Regions from separate parts of the Sphaerisporangium sp. NPDC049457 genome, predicted to be linked through region 1. Evidence: riboswitches for the same ligand, from Rfam matches in the RefSeq annotation. Region 1 holds a riboswitch; the other holds the start of a gene.
What was found. Region 1 has a riboswitch for glycine ahead of gcvT (glycine cleavage system aminomethyltransferase GcvT). Riboswitches for the same ligand answer to the same signal wherever they lie in the genome.

Region 1 (7,440 bases):
ACGATGCGGCCGCCCGCGGCGTTCTCCTCGTTCACGGCGAGGGCGAACAGGGTGACCCAGTCCATCGCCTGGAGGGGGTCCTTCTCCGTGGCCTCGCTCTGCAGCCGCCTGAGCATCTGGTTGGCCCGCCGCTTGACCTTGAGGCCGCCGGGGAGCACGCCCTCTTTGGCGGTGCCGCGGCGCACGGACTCCGACATGACGTTCCAGAGGTTCAGCAGGTCCGCTTTGATCTGCTCCTCGGTGCGGCCGAAGGCCTTCTCGTTCTCCAGCATGAGCCCAGAGATCGACAGCCCGGTCTCAGCACAGTGCCGCAGCAGCTCGGCCCCCGTGGTGAACGGGTACGGCAGCTCGGTGTCGTCCGGCTTGATGCGGTCGGCGCCGGTGGCGTTCTCGTCCACGACGAACCCGCCGCCCACCGAGTAGTAGACCTTCTCGCGGACCGGCTCGCCCTCGGCGGTGAAGGCGGTGAAGCGCATGCCGTTGGGGTGGTGCGGGAGCGAGATCTTGCGCTCGAACACCAGGTGCTCGCCGACGACGAACGGGATCTCGCGTGTGCCGTACAGCTCGACGGTGCCGGAGGCGCGCATCCGCGCGAGCCGATCGTCGACGGTGTCCACGTCGACCAGCTCGGGCTTCTCGCCGGACAGGCCGAGCAGCACCGCCTTGTCGCTGCCGTGCCCCTTGCCGGTCAGGCCGAGCGAGCCGTACAGGATGACCTCGACCCGCGCGGTCTTCTCCAGCAGCCCGTCCTGGTGCAGGCCGCGGGCGAACTTGTGGGCCGCCGCCATCGGGCCGCCCGTGTGGGAGCTGGACGGCCCTATGCCGATCTTGAACAGGTCGAAGACGCTGATCGCCATTGATCTTCCGTCCTTTGGAACGTGTCGTGCGAGGGATGCCCGGATGAGCGTGGGCTACGCATCTGTTGTGCGCATTCGCGCACCGACCGGCCGGCCGGTTGGGATGGCCGGCCGGCGACGGTGGTCTGGACGGATGGTGGAAGGGTCAGGAGTCGGACGTCGTGACGGTGGTGTACTCCTCGGCGGTGAGGAGCTCCTCGGGGGTGCCCTCGATGCGCACCCGGAACAGCCACCCGTCGCCGTAGGGGTCGGAGTTGACCAGCGACGGGTCGTCCACGACGGTCTGGTTGACCTCGACGATCTCGCCGCTGACCGGCGCGTAGATGTCGCTGACGGACTTGGTGGACTCGACCTCGCCCACGGCGTCGCCCGCCTCGACGGTGCCGCCCACCTCCGGCAGCTGGACGAAGACCACATCGCCCAGCGCATCCGCGGCGAACGCCGTGATGCCCACGGTCACGGTGAGGCCGTCGTCAAGACCGGCCACCCACTCGTGCTCCTTGGTGTAGCTGAGCTCCTCGGGAATGCTGCTCACTTGCTCCTCCGGTAAAAAGGCAGGTCAATCACGTCGACCGGTTCATGGCTACCACGGATGTCGACCGCCAGGCCCTCGGACACGTTGGTGTCCACGTAGGCCATCGCGATCGGCTTGCCGAGGGACTGCGAGGGCGCGCCGCTGGTGACCTCCCCAACGACGGTGCCGTCGGTCAGCAGCACCACGGGGTAGCCGTGGCGCGGCACTCGGCGGCCCCGCGCGACCAGGCCGGTGAGGCGCCGGCGCGGAGGCACGTCCTTGAGCGGCGCGAGCGCCGCGCGGCCGACGAAGTCGCCGGCCTTGTCGAACCGCACGACGCGGCCGAGGCCGGCGTCGAAGGGGGTGAGGCCGGCGTCCAGCTCGTTGCCGTACAGCGGCATGCCGGCCTCCAGGCGCAGGGTGTCACGGGCGGACAGCCCGGCGGGGCGCAGGCCGTAGGAGTCGCCGGCCTTGGTGAGCTCCTGCCACAGCTGCACGGCGTCGCCGGCGGCGACGAACAGCTCGAAGCCGTCCTCGCCGGTGTAGCCGGTGCGGGCGATGAGCGCCTCGATGCCGGCGACGGTGCCCGGCAGGCCCGCGTAGTACTTCAACCCGGGCAGGTCGGCGTCGGTGAGCGTGCCGAGGATCTCCTGCGCGCGCGGCCCCTGGACGGCGATCAGCGCGTACTCGGCGGAGCGGTCGTGCACGTCGGCCTGGAAGCCCTCGGCGCGCCGGGTGAGCTCGGCGGCCACCTGCTCGTAGTTGGAGGCGTTGGCCACGACGAGGAACTCCTCGGCGGCCAGGCGGTAGACGATCAGGTCGTCCAGCACGCCCCCGGTGGGGGCGCAGATCATGGTGTAGCGGGCCCGGCCGGGCTCCAGCGCCGACAGGTTGCCCACCAGCGCGTAGTCCAGCGCCTCGGCCGCCTGCGGCCCGGTGAGGAAGATCTCGCCCATGTGGGAGAGGTCGAACAGGCCCGCGGCCGTGCGCACCGCGTTGTGCTCGGCGGACTCGCTGCCGTAGCGCAGCGGCATCAGCCAGCCGGCGAAGTCGGTGAGCGTCGCGCCGAGGCTCTCGTGCACCTCGCGGAGCGGTGTGGGTCGGGACATGATGGGCACCTCAGACAGGGTTGGATGAGAGCATCCTCCCCCTCTGTCATCGGTGCCTGAGAGTTTCGCCCGGGTTTTGCCGGACTTTCACCTTCGGCGAGGCTCTGCGGAGAAGCCTGCTTTCCAGAGATCACCTGGCCCGCGCGGTCCTTTGCCTTGTGAGGTTCGCGGGGAGGACTTGCTCCTTCAGGGGTCCTGACCGGATGTCAGGACGCTCTCCCGCACGGGATCACCGGTGTTCTCGCACACCCTACCAATGCCGCTCGCCCGACGTCGCGGCGGCGACGAGCGCCTCGAACAGATGACCTTCCTCGCCCGCCTCGGGATGCCACTGCACGGCCAGCGCGAAGGGGTGACCGGCCAGCTCCACGGCCTCCACGGTGCCGTCGTCGCAGGTCGCCGCCACGGTGAGGCCCGCGCCGAGGCGGTCGACGGCCTGGTGGTGGTAGTGGGCGGCGCCGACCTGGTCCTCGCCCAGCACCTTGGACAGGACGGTGCCCGGCACCGGGCGGACCGGCAGGTGGCCGAACTCGCCGGGCGCGGGGGAGTGGCCGCCGTGGCCGACCACGTCGGGAAGGTGCTGGTGCAGGGTGCCGCCGAGGTGGACGTTCAGCACCTGCATGCCCCGGCACACGGCGAGCAGCGGCAGCCCTTCGTCCAGCGCGGTGCCGACCAGCCCGAACTCCGCCTCATCGCGAAATTGCCGGACATAGCCGGTCTGTGGGTGCGGGCGCTCCCCGTACCTGCCGGGGTCGACGTCCCCGCCTCCGGCCACGATCAGGCCGTCCAGCCGCCCGGCCAGCGACGCGGGGTCGCCCGCCGGGGGCAGGATGACCGGCTGGCCGCCCGCCCGCACGACGTGCTCGACGTAGGTGTACGGCAGCAGCGCCGCCGGCGTCCGCCAGACCGTGAAGGCGGCGGGTTCGACGTAGCAGGTGACGCCGATGACGGGTCGCGACATGTGCGCAGGCTACAGCGGGGTCACGTAGGCGCCGGAGATGCCGCCGTCCACCAGGAACTCCGCGCCGGTGATGAAGCTGGCGTCGTCGGAGGCCAGGAACGCGACGGCGGCGGCGATCTCGGAGGCCTCGGCGAACCGGCCCAGCGGGATGTGCACCAGGCGCCGCTGCGCCCGTTCGGGATCCTTGGCGAACAGCTCCTGCAGCAGCGGCGTGTTCACCGGCCCCGGGCACAGCGCGTTGACCCGGATGCCCTCGCGGGCGAACTGGACGCCCAGCTCGCGGGACATGGCGAGCACGCCGCCCTTGGAGGCGGTGTAGGAGATCTGCGAGGTCGCCGACCCCATCACCGCCACGAACGACGCGGTGTTGATGATCGACCCCTTGCCCTGCCGCCGCATGTACGGGATGGCGTGCTTGCAGCAGAGGTACACGCTGGTCAGGTTGACGTCCTGCACCCGCCGCCAGGCGTCCATGCCCGTGGTCAGGATGGAGTCGTCGTCGGGCGGGGAGATGCCGGCGTTGTTGAAGGCGACGTCCACGGCGCCGTAGGTGTCGAACGCCGTGCGGAACATCCCCGCGACGTCGTCCTCGCTGGTCACGTCGGCCCGGACGAACAGGCCCCCGACCTCTTCGGCGATCTTCGTGCCGCCCTCCTCGTCGAGGTCGGCGCACACGACCTTGGCGCCCTCCTCGGCGAAGCGGCGGGCCGTGGCGAGGCCGATGCCCCCCGCCGCACCCGTGATGACGGCGACGCGGTCGCGCAGACGTTGCATGGTGGCGAACTCCCTGGATGTGGATTCCCGATGTCCCTCCGCTGCCGGAGGTCAGTGCGCGATGAAGACGTTCTTGGTCTCGGTGAAGGCGGCGAGCGCGTCCGGGCCCAGCTCGCGGCCGAGCCCCGACTGCTTGTAGCCGCCGAAGGGCGTCCAGTAGCGGACCGACGAGTGGGAGTTGACCGACAGGTTGCCGGCCTCGATCGCGCGGGCCGTCCGCAGGGCGCGTCCCACGTCCCGCGTCCAGATCGACCCGGAAAGGCCGTACTGGGTGTCGTTGGCGATGCGGACGGCCTCCGCCTCGCCGTCGAACGGGACGACGCTGACCACGGGCCCGAAGATCTCTTCGGTGAACGCGCGCTCGTCCAGCGAGTCGTGGGTGAGCACGGTCGGGGGATACCAGAAGCCCTTGCCCGCCGGGCACGTCCCCTGGAAGCGCGGGGCGCCGGTCACGAACGAGGCCACCCGCTCACGGTGCTCGGCGCTGATCAGCGGCCCGAGGTCGGTGCCCGGGTCGCGCGGGTCGCCCACGGTGAGCGCGCCGACCGCCGCGACCAGCCGGTCGAGGAACTCCTCGAACACCGGCCGCTCGACCAGGATGCGCGAGCGCGCGCAGCAGTCCTGCCCGCTGTTGTCGAAGACGGCCGAGGGGGCGGTCGCCGCCGCGCGCTCCAGGTCGGCGTCGGCGAAGACCACGTTGGCGCTCTTGCCGCCGAGCTCCAGTGTGACCCGCTTGACCCGCTCCGCCGCCTTGGCGGCGATGAGCCTGCCCACTTCGGTCGACCCGGTGAAGACGATCTTGTTGACGCCGGGGTGCTCCACGAGCCGGGCCCCCGCGACCTCCCCTGCCCCAGGAAGAACCTGGAGCACCCCCTCGGGGAGGCCGGCCTCCAAGGCCAGCTCCGCCAGCCTCAGCGCCGTGAGCGGGGTCCACTCGGCGGGCTTCACGATGACGGTGTTGCCCGCCGCCAGTGCCGGGGCCGCTCCCCAGGTCATGATGACCATGGGGAAGTTCCACGGCACGATCACGCCCACGACGCCGAGCGGTTCGGCGAAGGTGATGTCCACCCCGCCCGGCACCGGGATCTGCTTGCCATGATTGCGCTCAGGCGCCCCCGCGTAGAAGTGCAGGACGTCGCGGACGTTGCCGGCCTCCCAGCGGGCGTTGCCGGCCAGGTGGCCGGCGTTGGCCAGCTCCAGCGAGGCCAGCTCGTCGCCGTGCCGGTCGACCAGGTCGGCGAAGCGCCGCAGCAGCCGGGCGCGGTCGCCGGGAGAGACGTCACGCCACGCGGGGAACGCCTTCCTGGCGCGCTCGACCGCGTGGTCGGTCTCGGCCGGGTCGGCGAGCTCGACGTCGGCGAGCACGTCCTCGGTGGCAGGGTTGATGATCTTCATATGGTTTGCGCCTCGGTGGCCGGTGCTGTGGTCGCCGCGTCCGCCTCGGCGGCGGCTGCGGTGGTGCTCATTTCAACATCCTGGTGGTCGGGTCACATCCAGGTCCTCGGGTGCTCTGGGGATACTCGTGTCCCATGCCGGCCGGCCGGTCACATGCGGGCAGGCCGGTCACATTCGCTCGAAGCCGCGGAACAGCTCCCAGTCGGTGACCGCCGCGTCGAAGGCCGCCAGCTCGACCCGGGCGTTGTTGGCGTAGTGCTCGACGACCTGCTCGCCGAGCGCGTCCCGGGCGATCTTCGAGCCCTCCCACAGGACCAGCGCGTCCCGCAGGGTGGCCGGCACGGTCGCGGCGCCCGAGGTGTAGGCGTTGCCGGTGTAGGCCTCCTCCAGCGGCAGCTCCTGCTCGATGCCGTGCAGCCCGGCCGCGATGAGGCCGGAGACCGCCAGGTAGGGGTTGACGTCGCCGCCGGGCACGCGGTTCTCCACGCGCAGCGACGGGCCGTGCCCGACCAGGCGCAGGGAGCAGGTGCGGTTGTCCACACCCCATTTGACCGCCGTCGGGGCGAAGCTGCCCGGCACGTAGCGCTTGTAGGAGTTGATGTTGGGCGCGAACAGCAGCGTCAGCTCGCGCATCGCGGCGAGCTGACCGGCGATGAAGTGCTCGCCGAGCCGGGACAGCCCGTGCGGCCCGTCCCCGGCCATGACCGGCTCGCCGTCGCCGCCGCGCAGCGAGATGTGGATGTGACAGGAGTTGCCCTCGCGCTGGTTCGGCTTGGCCATGAAGGTGATCGACATGCCCTCCTGGGCGGCGATCTCCTTGGCGCCGTTCTTGTAGATCGAGTGGTTGTCGCACGTGGTGAGCGCCTCGGCGAACCGGAAGGCGATCTCGTGCTGGCCGAGGTTGCACTCGCCCTTGGCCGACTCGACGTACATGCCCGCGCCCTCCATGCCGAGCCGGACGCGGCGCAGCAGGGGCTCGACGCGGGCGCCGCCGAGCAGGGAGTAGTCGACGTTGTACTGGTTGGCCGGGGTCAGGTCGCGGTACGCCTTGGACCAGGCGCTCTCGTAGCTGTCGGTGTAGACGACGAACTCCAGCTCGGTGCCCACGTACGCGGCCCAGCCGCGCTCGGCCAGCCGGGCCGTCTGCCCGCGCAGGATCTGCCGCGGCGAGGCGGCGACGTCGGCGCCGTCCTCCCAGACCAGATCGGCCATGAGCATGGCCGTGCCCTCCTGCCACGGCACCCGGCGCAGCGTGGACAGGTCGGGGCGCATCACGAAGTCGCCGTAGCCGCGGTCCCAGGACGACATGCCGTAACCAGCGACGGTGTTCATGTCGATGTCCACGGCGAGGAGGTAGTTGCATCCTTCGGCGGCGTGGTGCAGCACCTCCGAAAGGAAGTACCGCGCGGACAGCCGCTTGCCCTGGAGGCGTCCCTGCATGTCGACGATGGCCAGAAGCACGGTGTCGACCCGGCCGGCGGACACCTCTTCACGCAGTTGGTCGACGGTGAGCACCGAGCCCCCTTTTCGCAGAGGTCTGGAAACAGACCATTGCAGGCATGCAAGCATCAGCGGCCGCTCCGCGTCAACGGTCCGGCGCCCCCGAGCCGCCGAATGGACTAATCTCGAACCATTGAGGCCTGGTCTGGGGAGGAAGTGATGGACGGGCACCAGCTCGTCGCGCTCCTGCGGCCGGTCCGCGCCGGGAACGCCTTCGAAGAGACCGTCGAACGGCTGCTGCAGGCCATCAAGCTCGGCGTGGTCGCCCCCGGCGACAAACTGCCCGCCGAGCGCGAGCTCGCCGTCCGGCTCGGCATCAGCCGGGTCACG
Region 2 (7,440 bases), on a different contig from region 1:
AGCGCTTCCTGGTCATCTCGGGCGACGCGCTGACCGACGTCGACCTCACCGACATGATCAGGTTCCACGAGGAGAACGGCGCCCTGGTCACCATCGGCCTCAAGCGGGTGCCGAACCCGCTGGAGTTCGGCATCATCATCGTCGACGAGCAGGGCAGGGTGCAGCGCTTCCTGGAGAAGCCCACCTGGGGCCAGGTGTTCTCCGACACCGTGAACACCGGCGTCTACGTCATGGAGCCCGAGGTCCTGGACGAGGTCGCCCCGGGGGTGCCGGTCGACTGGTCGGGCGACGTGTTCCCCAAGCTGCTGGCCAGGGGCGCCCCGCTGTACGGCTACGTCGCCGGCGGCTACTGGGAGGACGTCGGCACCCACGAGAGCTACCTCAAGGCCCAGGCCGACGCCCTGTCGGGCCGGGTGCGGCTGGACGCCGACGGCTTCGAGCTGTCCCCGGGCGTCTGGGTGGCCGAGGGCGCCTCGGTCGACCCCGACGCCATCCTGAAGGGCCCGCTGTACATCGGCGGCTACGCCAAGGTCGAGGCCGGCGCCGAGCTGCGCGAGTACACCGTCCTCGGCGACAACGTCGTGGTCAAGGAGGGCGCCTTCCTGCACCGGGCCGTCGTCCACGACAACGTCTACATCGGGCCGAGCGCCCACCTGCGCGGCTGCGTGATCGGCAAGAACACCGACGTGATGACCGGCGCGCGCATCGAGGAGAACGCCATCGTCGGCGACGAGTGCGTCATCGAGGCCGAGGCCTACGTCTCCTCCGGCGTCAAGATCTACCCGTTCAAGACGATCGAGGCCGGCGCGGTGGTCAACACCAGCGTCATCTGGGAGTCGCGCGGCCAGCGCAGCCTGTTCGGGCCGCGCGGGGTCTCCGGCCTGGTCAACGTCGAGATCACCCCCGAGCTGTGCGTGCGCCTGGCCAGCGCCTACGCCACCACCCTGAAGAAGGGCGCCTCGGTCATCACCTCCCGCGACTCCTCGCGGGCCGCCCGGGCGCTCAAGCGGGCCGTGATCAGCGCGCTCACCGCCAGCGCGATCAATGTGCTCGACCTGGAGGCCGCGCCGCTGCCGGTCGCCCGCTTCCACACCTCCAACGAGACCGCCTCCGGCGGCATCGCCCTGCGCACCACCCCGGGCGACCCGCAGAGCGTCGACATCATCTTCATGGACGAGAACGGCGCCGACCTCTCCCAGGGGGCCCAGCGCAAGCTTGAGCGCGTCTTCTCCCGCCAGGAGTTCCGGCGCGCCTTCCCTGGCGAGATCGCCGAACTGAGCTTCCCCGCCCGCGCGGTCGAGGACTACACCCGCGAGCTGCTGCGCTGGGTCGACATGTCGGGGGTGCGTGACGCCGAGATGAAGGTCGTCATCGACTGCGCCGGCGGCACCTCCTCCCTGGTGCTGCCCAGCCTGCTCGGCCGGGTCGGCGTCGACGTGCTCACGGTCAACAACAGGCTGGACGACGCCTCGCCCACCGAGACGCTGGCCGAGCGGCGCAGAGACCTGCAGCGCCTGGCCGAACTGGTGGCCTCCTCCCGGGCCGCGTTCGGCGTGCGCTTCGACCCCGTCGGCGAGCGCATCTCGCTGGTCGACGAGATGGGCCAGCTGATCAGCGAGGAGCGCGCGCAGCTCGTCGTGCTCGACCTGGTCGCCGCCGAGCGGCGCGGCGGGCGGGTCGCGCTGCCGGTGACCACCACCCGCGTGGCCGAGCAGGTGTGCCGCTTCCACGGCGCCCAGGTGCAGTGGACCTCCACGGCCCTGGACGCCCTCACCTCGGCGGCGGCCGACCCCGAACTGATCTTCGCGGCCGACGGGCGCGGCGGGTTCATCGTCCCGGAGTTCGCCCCGACGGTGGACGGCCTGGCCGCGTTTTTGCGCCTGCTCGGCCTGGTCGCCCGCACCCGCCTGTCGCTCAGCCAGATCGACGCCCGCATCCCGCAGGCCAAGATGCTCAAGCGCACTGTGCCGACGCCGTGGGCGGCCAAGGGGGCGGTCATGCGCTCGGTGGTGGAGGCCGCCGACGGCCACCGCCTGGACACCACCGACGGCGTGCGGGTGGTCGAGGAGGACGGCGGCTGGGCGCTGATCCTGCCCGACCCCACCGAGGCGGTGACCCACCTGTGGGCCGAGGGGGAGGACCTGGACGTCGCCCAGAGCCTCCTCGAACGCTGGGCCCGCGTCGTGGAGCACGCCGTCGGCACCTGACCGAGGCGATGTCGAGGCGATGTTCTGCCGCGAACCGCCCGATTCCAGTCACATTCGAACGGCGCGGCGCATGGACCGGAGGCCTGCCTGGGCGGTAACTTTGGACCGGCGCGGCGAGCCGAGTCGGAGGGGAACGAGGGGCGAGCGCCGTCAACCGCACACGCGAGCCCCCCGCCTGCGAGACCCGAGCGAGCTGGCGTCAGCAGCATGTCCGAACGCGCGAGCCTGCCCTCATCTTGACCTTTGCGACTCATCAGCGTAAGTTGCGGCATTCGCAGTCTGAGCAATCATGAGAAGCGAAGAACCGAGGCACGCCGCCCAGAGCACCGTCGCCGCGACTTCGCGGTAGGAGGCCGAGCCGATCGATGCCGAGCGTCTACTGCACGCAGTGCGGGAATGCCAACCCTGAGGACGCCCGTTTCTGCTCACGGTGCGGGTCGCCGCTGAGCCGCGTCGAGAACACGCCGGGGGACACCACCTCCACGATCTCCCTGAGCGGGATCGAGGCGATGGACGGCGAGGCGACGGGACAGACGCTCATCCCCGATCGGGCGGCGGTCGAGCAACTGCCGCCCGGCACGGCCCTGCTGGTCGTGATGCGCGGGCCGAACGCCGGGAGCCGCTTCCTGCTCGACAGCGACCTCACCACAGCGGGCCGCCATCCCGAGAGCGACATCTTCCTGGACGATGTGACCGTGTCCCGCAGGCACGCCGAGTTCTACCGGCGGGGCGACTACTTCACCGCCAGGGACGTCGGCAGCCTCAACGGCACCTACGTCAACAGAGAGCGCATCGAGGAGCTGCCGCTGTCGGGCGGCGACGAAGTCCAGATCGGCAAGTTCCGGCTGGTGTTCCTCACGCGTGGGTGAGGAGGAGCGGTGATGAGCGCGCAGGCGGCCAGGGCGTTCATGAGCATCGGGGAGGTCCTCGAGGTCCTGCGGGCCGACTTCCCCGACGTCACCGTCTCCAAGATCCGCTTTCTGGAGGGCGAGGGGCTCATCGAGCCCCAGCGGTCCCCGTCGGGCTACCGCAAGTTCACCCACGCCGACGTCGAGCGCCTGCGCTACATCCTCACCGCCCAGCGCGACCGCTACCTGCCGCTGCGCGTGATCAAGGACCATCTGGAGACCGCCGAGCACGACGGCGCGGGCGGCCCGGCCCGCCCGCGCGCCGTGGGCGGTGAGGCGCCGGTCGCCGAGGTGCGGCTCAGCCGCGCCGAGCTGCTGACGGCTGCCGAGCTCGACGAGGAGACCCTCGCCGAGCTGGAGGACTACGGCCTGCTCACCCCGGTCGCCCGCTGGTACGACGCCGAAGCCCTGACCGTGGCCCGCGCCTCGGGCGCCCTGGCCAGGTTCGGCCTGCACCCCCGGCACCTGAGAGTGCTGAAGGCCGCCGCCGAGCGCGAGGCGGGGCTGGTCGAACAGGCCGTCGCGCCGCTGCTGCGGCGGCGCGCGCCGGGCGCCGCAGGGCGGGCCGAGGAGGCCGCCAGAGAGCTGTCCGCCCTGCTCCAGGAGCTGCACACCGCCCTGGTCCGCACCGGCCTGCGCGGCATTCTGGGCCGCTGACGGAGCCGCCCGGACATTTCGGGGTGCGGGGATGTTACGTTGAATTTTGCGGCGATGGTCACGCCGCGAGCCGAGAGCCGCGAGGGAACGGGCCCGGAGCGGGCCGGCGACCCAATGAGACGGAGCAGCCTGTGTTGCAGATGGAGGTCGTGGGGGTCCGCGTCGAGATGCCCTCCAACCAGCCCATAGTCCTGCTCAAGGAGGCCAAGGGCGAGCGATATCTGCCGATCTGGATTGGGATGACCGAGGCCACGGCCATCGCGCTGGCACAGGCGGAGGAGCCGCCTCCACGGCCGCTCACGCACGACTTGTTCAAGGACGTCATCGAGGCCCTCGGCGTGCGGCTGCAGGCGGTGAACATCGTCGCGTTGCGCGACGGAATCTTCTTCGCCGACCTGGTGTTCTCCAACGGGGTGGAGGTGAGCGCCCGGCCGTCCGACTCGATCGCGCTGGCGCTGCGCACCGGCGCCAGCATCTTCGCGAGCGAGGACGTCGTGCGCGAGGCCGGTGTGATCATCCCCGACGACCAGGAGGACGAGGTCGAGAAGTTCCGTGAGTTCCTTGACACGATCACCCCTGAGGACTTCGGCCGTGCGGGTTAGCCATTTCGGGCATTTACGCTTCACGACGCGCCGGGCGGGATCGTTGACTGAGCATCGCGCCAGTCCTACGGTGCAAGGGAACCCACGGTTGTAATTCATGAACCCCCAGATCAGACCGTGGGATGAGAGGAAGCCGGAGGTCCGCAGTGGCGGTCAGCAGCGGCGAGGGTAAGACGGCCGGCCAGCACGATCCAGCCCAGCGTCAGTCGGCGCGGGAACGCGCGGGCGAGCAGGGCCTGCTGTTCGACGACCGGCCGGCGTCACTGCCCGCCGACGTCGGATACCGCGGCCCGACGGCGTGCTCGGCGGCCGGCATCACCTACCGTCAGCTCGACTATTGGGCGCGCACGCAGCTCGTCGAGCCGTCGGTTCGCGCGGCGCAAGGGTCGGGGTCCCAGCGGCTCTACAGCTTCCGCGACATCCTCGTGCTCAAGGTGGTCAAGCGGTTGCTCGACACCGGCGTGTCGCTCCAGCAGATACGCACCGCCGTGCAGCACCTGCGCGAGCGCGGGGTCAACGACCTGGCGCAGATCACGCTGATGAGCGACGGGGTGAGCGTCTACGAGTGCACCTCGGCCGACGAGGTGATCGACCTGCTGGAGGGCGGCCAGGGCGTGTTCGGCATCGCCCTCGGCGGAGTGTGGCGCGAGGTCGAGGGTTCCCTGGCGGAGCTGCCGGGGGAACGCGCGGAGCCGGCCGGCCGTGACTCTTCGGAGGACCACCCAGGTGACGAGCTGGCCCGGCGCAGGAAGGCCCGCAAGACGGGCTGATCCCGAAGGTTCCGGACGGGGTGTGTTCCCCCTGTGAGAGGGGGCCGGGGCTGTCGCGTGCATATCCCTGAAGATCTACGGGGCCGGGTGGGATGGCTTCATACCCGCTGTCCAGGGATAAAACCCGGCAAAACCGAAATGTAGGGGTAACTCCCTACTCGGGGTGGGACGGTACGATTGCCGGGAAAGGCTGTTGACCCTGTGCGGGAGAGACCTGGGCACGGGCCGGCTGCGCACCCCGTGCGGCGCCGGTGAGTGACCCGGGCGCCGAAGGAGCAACCTCCCCGGAATCTCTCAGGCCTCCGTACCGCACAGGTGAGGCGACTCTGGAAAGTAGGCGTGCCCTCCAGGCGTGTCTCACCGACGGTGCAAATCCCGTATGCAGGGATGAAGCTCTCAGGTCGCGATGAGGATGTCGCGCTGACAGAGGGGGAGATCCGGCATACGCGCGCGCTCAGCGCCGGTCTCTACCCCTTGTAGGAGGGCCCCATGACCGATCGGTCACCGCTTCGCGACCTCTCCGCACCGCCCTTCGCCACCCGGCACATCGGCCCGTCGGACCTCGACCAGGCCCGCATGCTGGAGGCCGTGGGCTACGCCTCGGTGGCCGACCTGATCGCCGTGGCCGTTCCCGCCGCGATCCGCTCCGGCGAGCCGCTCGACCTGCCCGAGGCGGCGAGCGAGGAGGAGGCCCTCGCCGAGCTGCGCGCCCTGGCCGCGCGCAACAAGGTGCCCACCTCGATGATCGGCCTCGGCTACCACGACACGATCACCCCGGCGGTCATCCGGCGCAACCTGCTGGAGAACCCCGGCTGGTACACCGCCTACACCCCCTACCAGCCCGAGATCTCCCAGGGACGTCTTGAGGCCCTGCTCAACTTCCAGACCGTCGTGTCCGATCTGACCGGGCTGGACGTCGCCGGCGCCTCGCTGCTGGACGAGGCCACCGCCGCGGCCGAGGCCTTGACGCTGGCCCGCCGCGCGGGTCGTGCCAAGAGCCCGGTGTTCGTCGTGGACGCCGACGCCCTGCCGCAGACCAAGGCCGTGCTCGCCACCCGCGCCGAGCCGCTCGGCATCGAGGTCGTGGAGGCCGACCTGGCCGCCGGCCTGCCGGACGGGGAGCTGTTCGGCGTGCTGGTCCAGTACCCCGGCGCCGCGGGCAGGATCACCGACTTCCGCGCGGTGGCCGAGCAGGCGCACGCGCGCGGCGCGCTGGTGGTCGCCGCCGCCGACCTGCTCGCGCTGACGCTGATCGAGGCCCCCGGCACCCTGGGCGCCGACATCGCCGTCGGCTCCTCCCAGCGCTTCGGCGTCCCCTTCGGCTTCGGCGGCCCGCACGCCGCCTACATGTCCGTCCGCGAAGGCCTGCAGCGGCAGATGCCCGGCCGTCTGGTCGGGGTGTCCCAGGACGCCGACGGCCACCCGGCCCACCGCCTGGCCCTGCAGACCCGCGAGCAGCACATCCGCCGCGAGAAGGCCACCAGCAACATCTGCACCGCCCAGGTCCTGCTGGCCGTCATCGCCGGCATGTACGCCGTCTACCACGGCCCCGACGGGCTGCGGCGCATCGCCCAGCGCACCCACCGGCACGCCACCGTTCTCGCCGCCGGGCTGCGCGAGGGCGGCGTCGAGATCGTCCACGACGAGTTCTTCGACACCGTCCTGGCCCGCGTCCCCGGCCGCGCCGCCGAGGTCGTCGCCGCGGCGCTGGAGCGCGGGATCAACCTGCGCCAGGCCGGCCCCGACCACGTGGGCGTGAGCTGCGACGAGAAGACCACCGGCGCGCACCTGACGGCGGTGTGGGAGGCGTTCGGCGTGACCGGCGTCGTGCTGGACGACGTCGACACCTCCACCGCCGACGCCCTGCCGGCCGCGCTGCTGCGCACCACCGGCTACCTCACGCACCCGGTGTTCCAGGCCCACCGCTCCGAGACCGCGATGCTGCGCTACCTGCGCCGGCTGCAGGACAAGGACATCGCCCTCGACCGGTCGATGATCCCCCTCGGCTCGTGCACGATGAAGCTGAACGCCACCACCGAGATGGAGCCGATCACCTGGCCCGAGTTCGCCGGCGTCCACCCCTACGCCCCCGCCGACCAGGTCGAGGGCTACCTGCGGCTCATCGGCGACCTCGAGCGCTGGCTGGCCGAGGTCACCGGCTACGACGCGGTCTCGCTGCAGCCCAACGCCGGCTCGCAGGGCGAGTTCGCGGGCCTGCTCGCCATCCGGGCCTACCACAAGGCCAACGGCGAGCACGAGCGCGACGTCTGCCTCATCCCGTCCTCCGCGCACGGCA

Region 2: it holds a riboswitch for glycine, as region 1 does, so the genes downstream of both, gcvP (aminomethyl-transferring glycine dehydrogenase) here and gcvT (glycine cleavage system aminomethyltransferase GcvT) in region 1, are expected to answer to the same signal.

Annotation. Positions count from the first base shown of each region.
Region 1 is NZ_JBVJHR010000009.1:107,633-115,072, reverse strand. Features, by position in the region: gene ACZ6QO_RS15970 (L-serine ammonia-lyase) at 1-857, opposite strand, end outside; gene gcvH (glycine cleavage system protein GcvH) at 1,003-1,392, opposite strand; gene gcvT (glycine cleavage system aminomethyltransferase GcvT) at 1,389-2,480, opposite strand; glycine riboswitch at 2,514-2,614, opposite strand; glycine riboswitch at 2,615-2,712, opposite strand; gene ACZ6QO_RS15955 (gamma-glutamyl-gamma-aminobutyrate hydrolase family protein) at 2,731-3,441, opposite strand; gene ACZ6QO_RS15950 (3-oxoacyl-ACP reductase) at 3,451-4,215, opposite strand; gene ACZ6QO_RS15945 (aldehyde dehydrogenase family protein) at 4,267-5,610, opposite strand; gene ACZ6QO_RS15940 (glutamine synthetase family protein) at 5,779-7,179, opposite strand; gene ACZ6QO_RS15935 (FadR/GntR family transcriptional regulator) at 7,270-7,440, shown strand, end outside.
Region 2 is NZ_JBVJHR010000017.1:62,627-70,066, reverse strand. Features, by position in the region: gene ACZ6QO_RS25780 (sugar phosphate nucleotidyltransferase) at 1-2,207, shown strand, start outside; gene ACZ6QO_RS25775 (FHA domain-containing protein) at 2,573-3,076, shown strand; gene ftsR (transcriptional regulator FtsR) at 3,089-3,772, shown strand; gene ACZ6QO_RS25765 (bifunctional nuclease family protein) at 3,904-4,374, shown strand; gene ACZ6QO_RS25760 (MerR family transcriptional regulator) at 4,521-5,144, shown strand; glycine riboswitch at 5,339-5,464, shown strand; gene gcvP (aminomethyl-transferring glycine dehydrogenase) at 5,634-7,440, shown strand, end outside.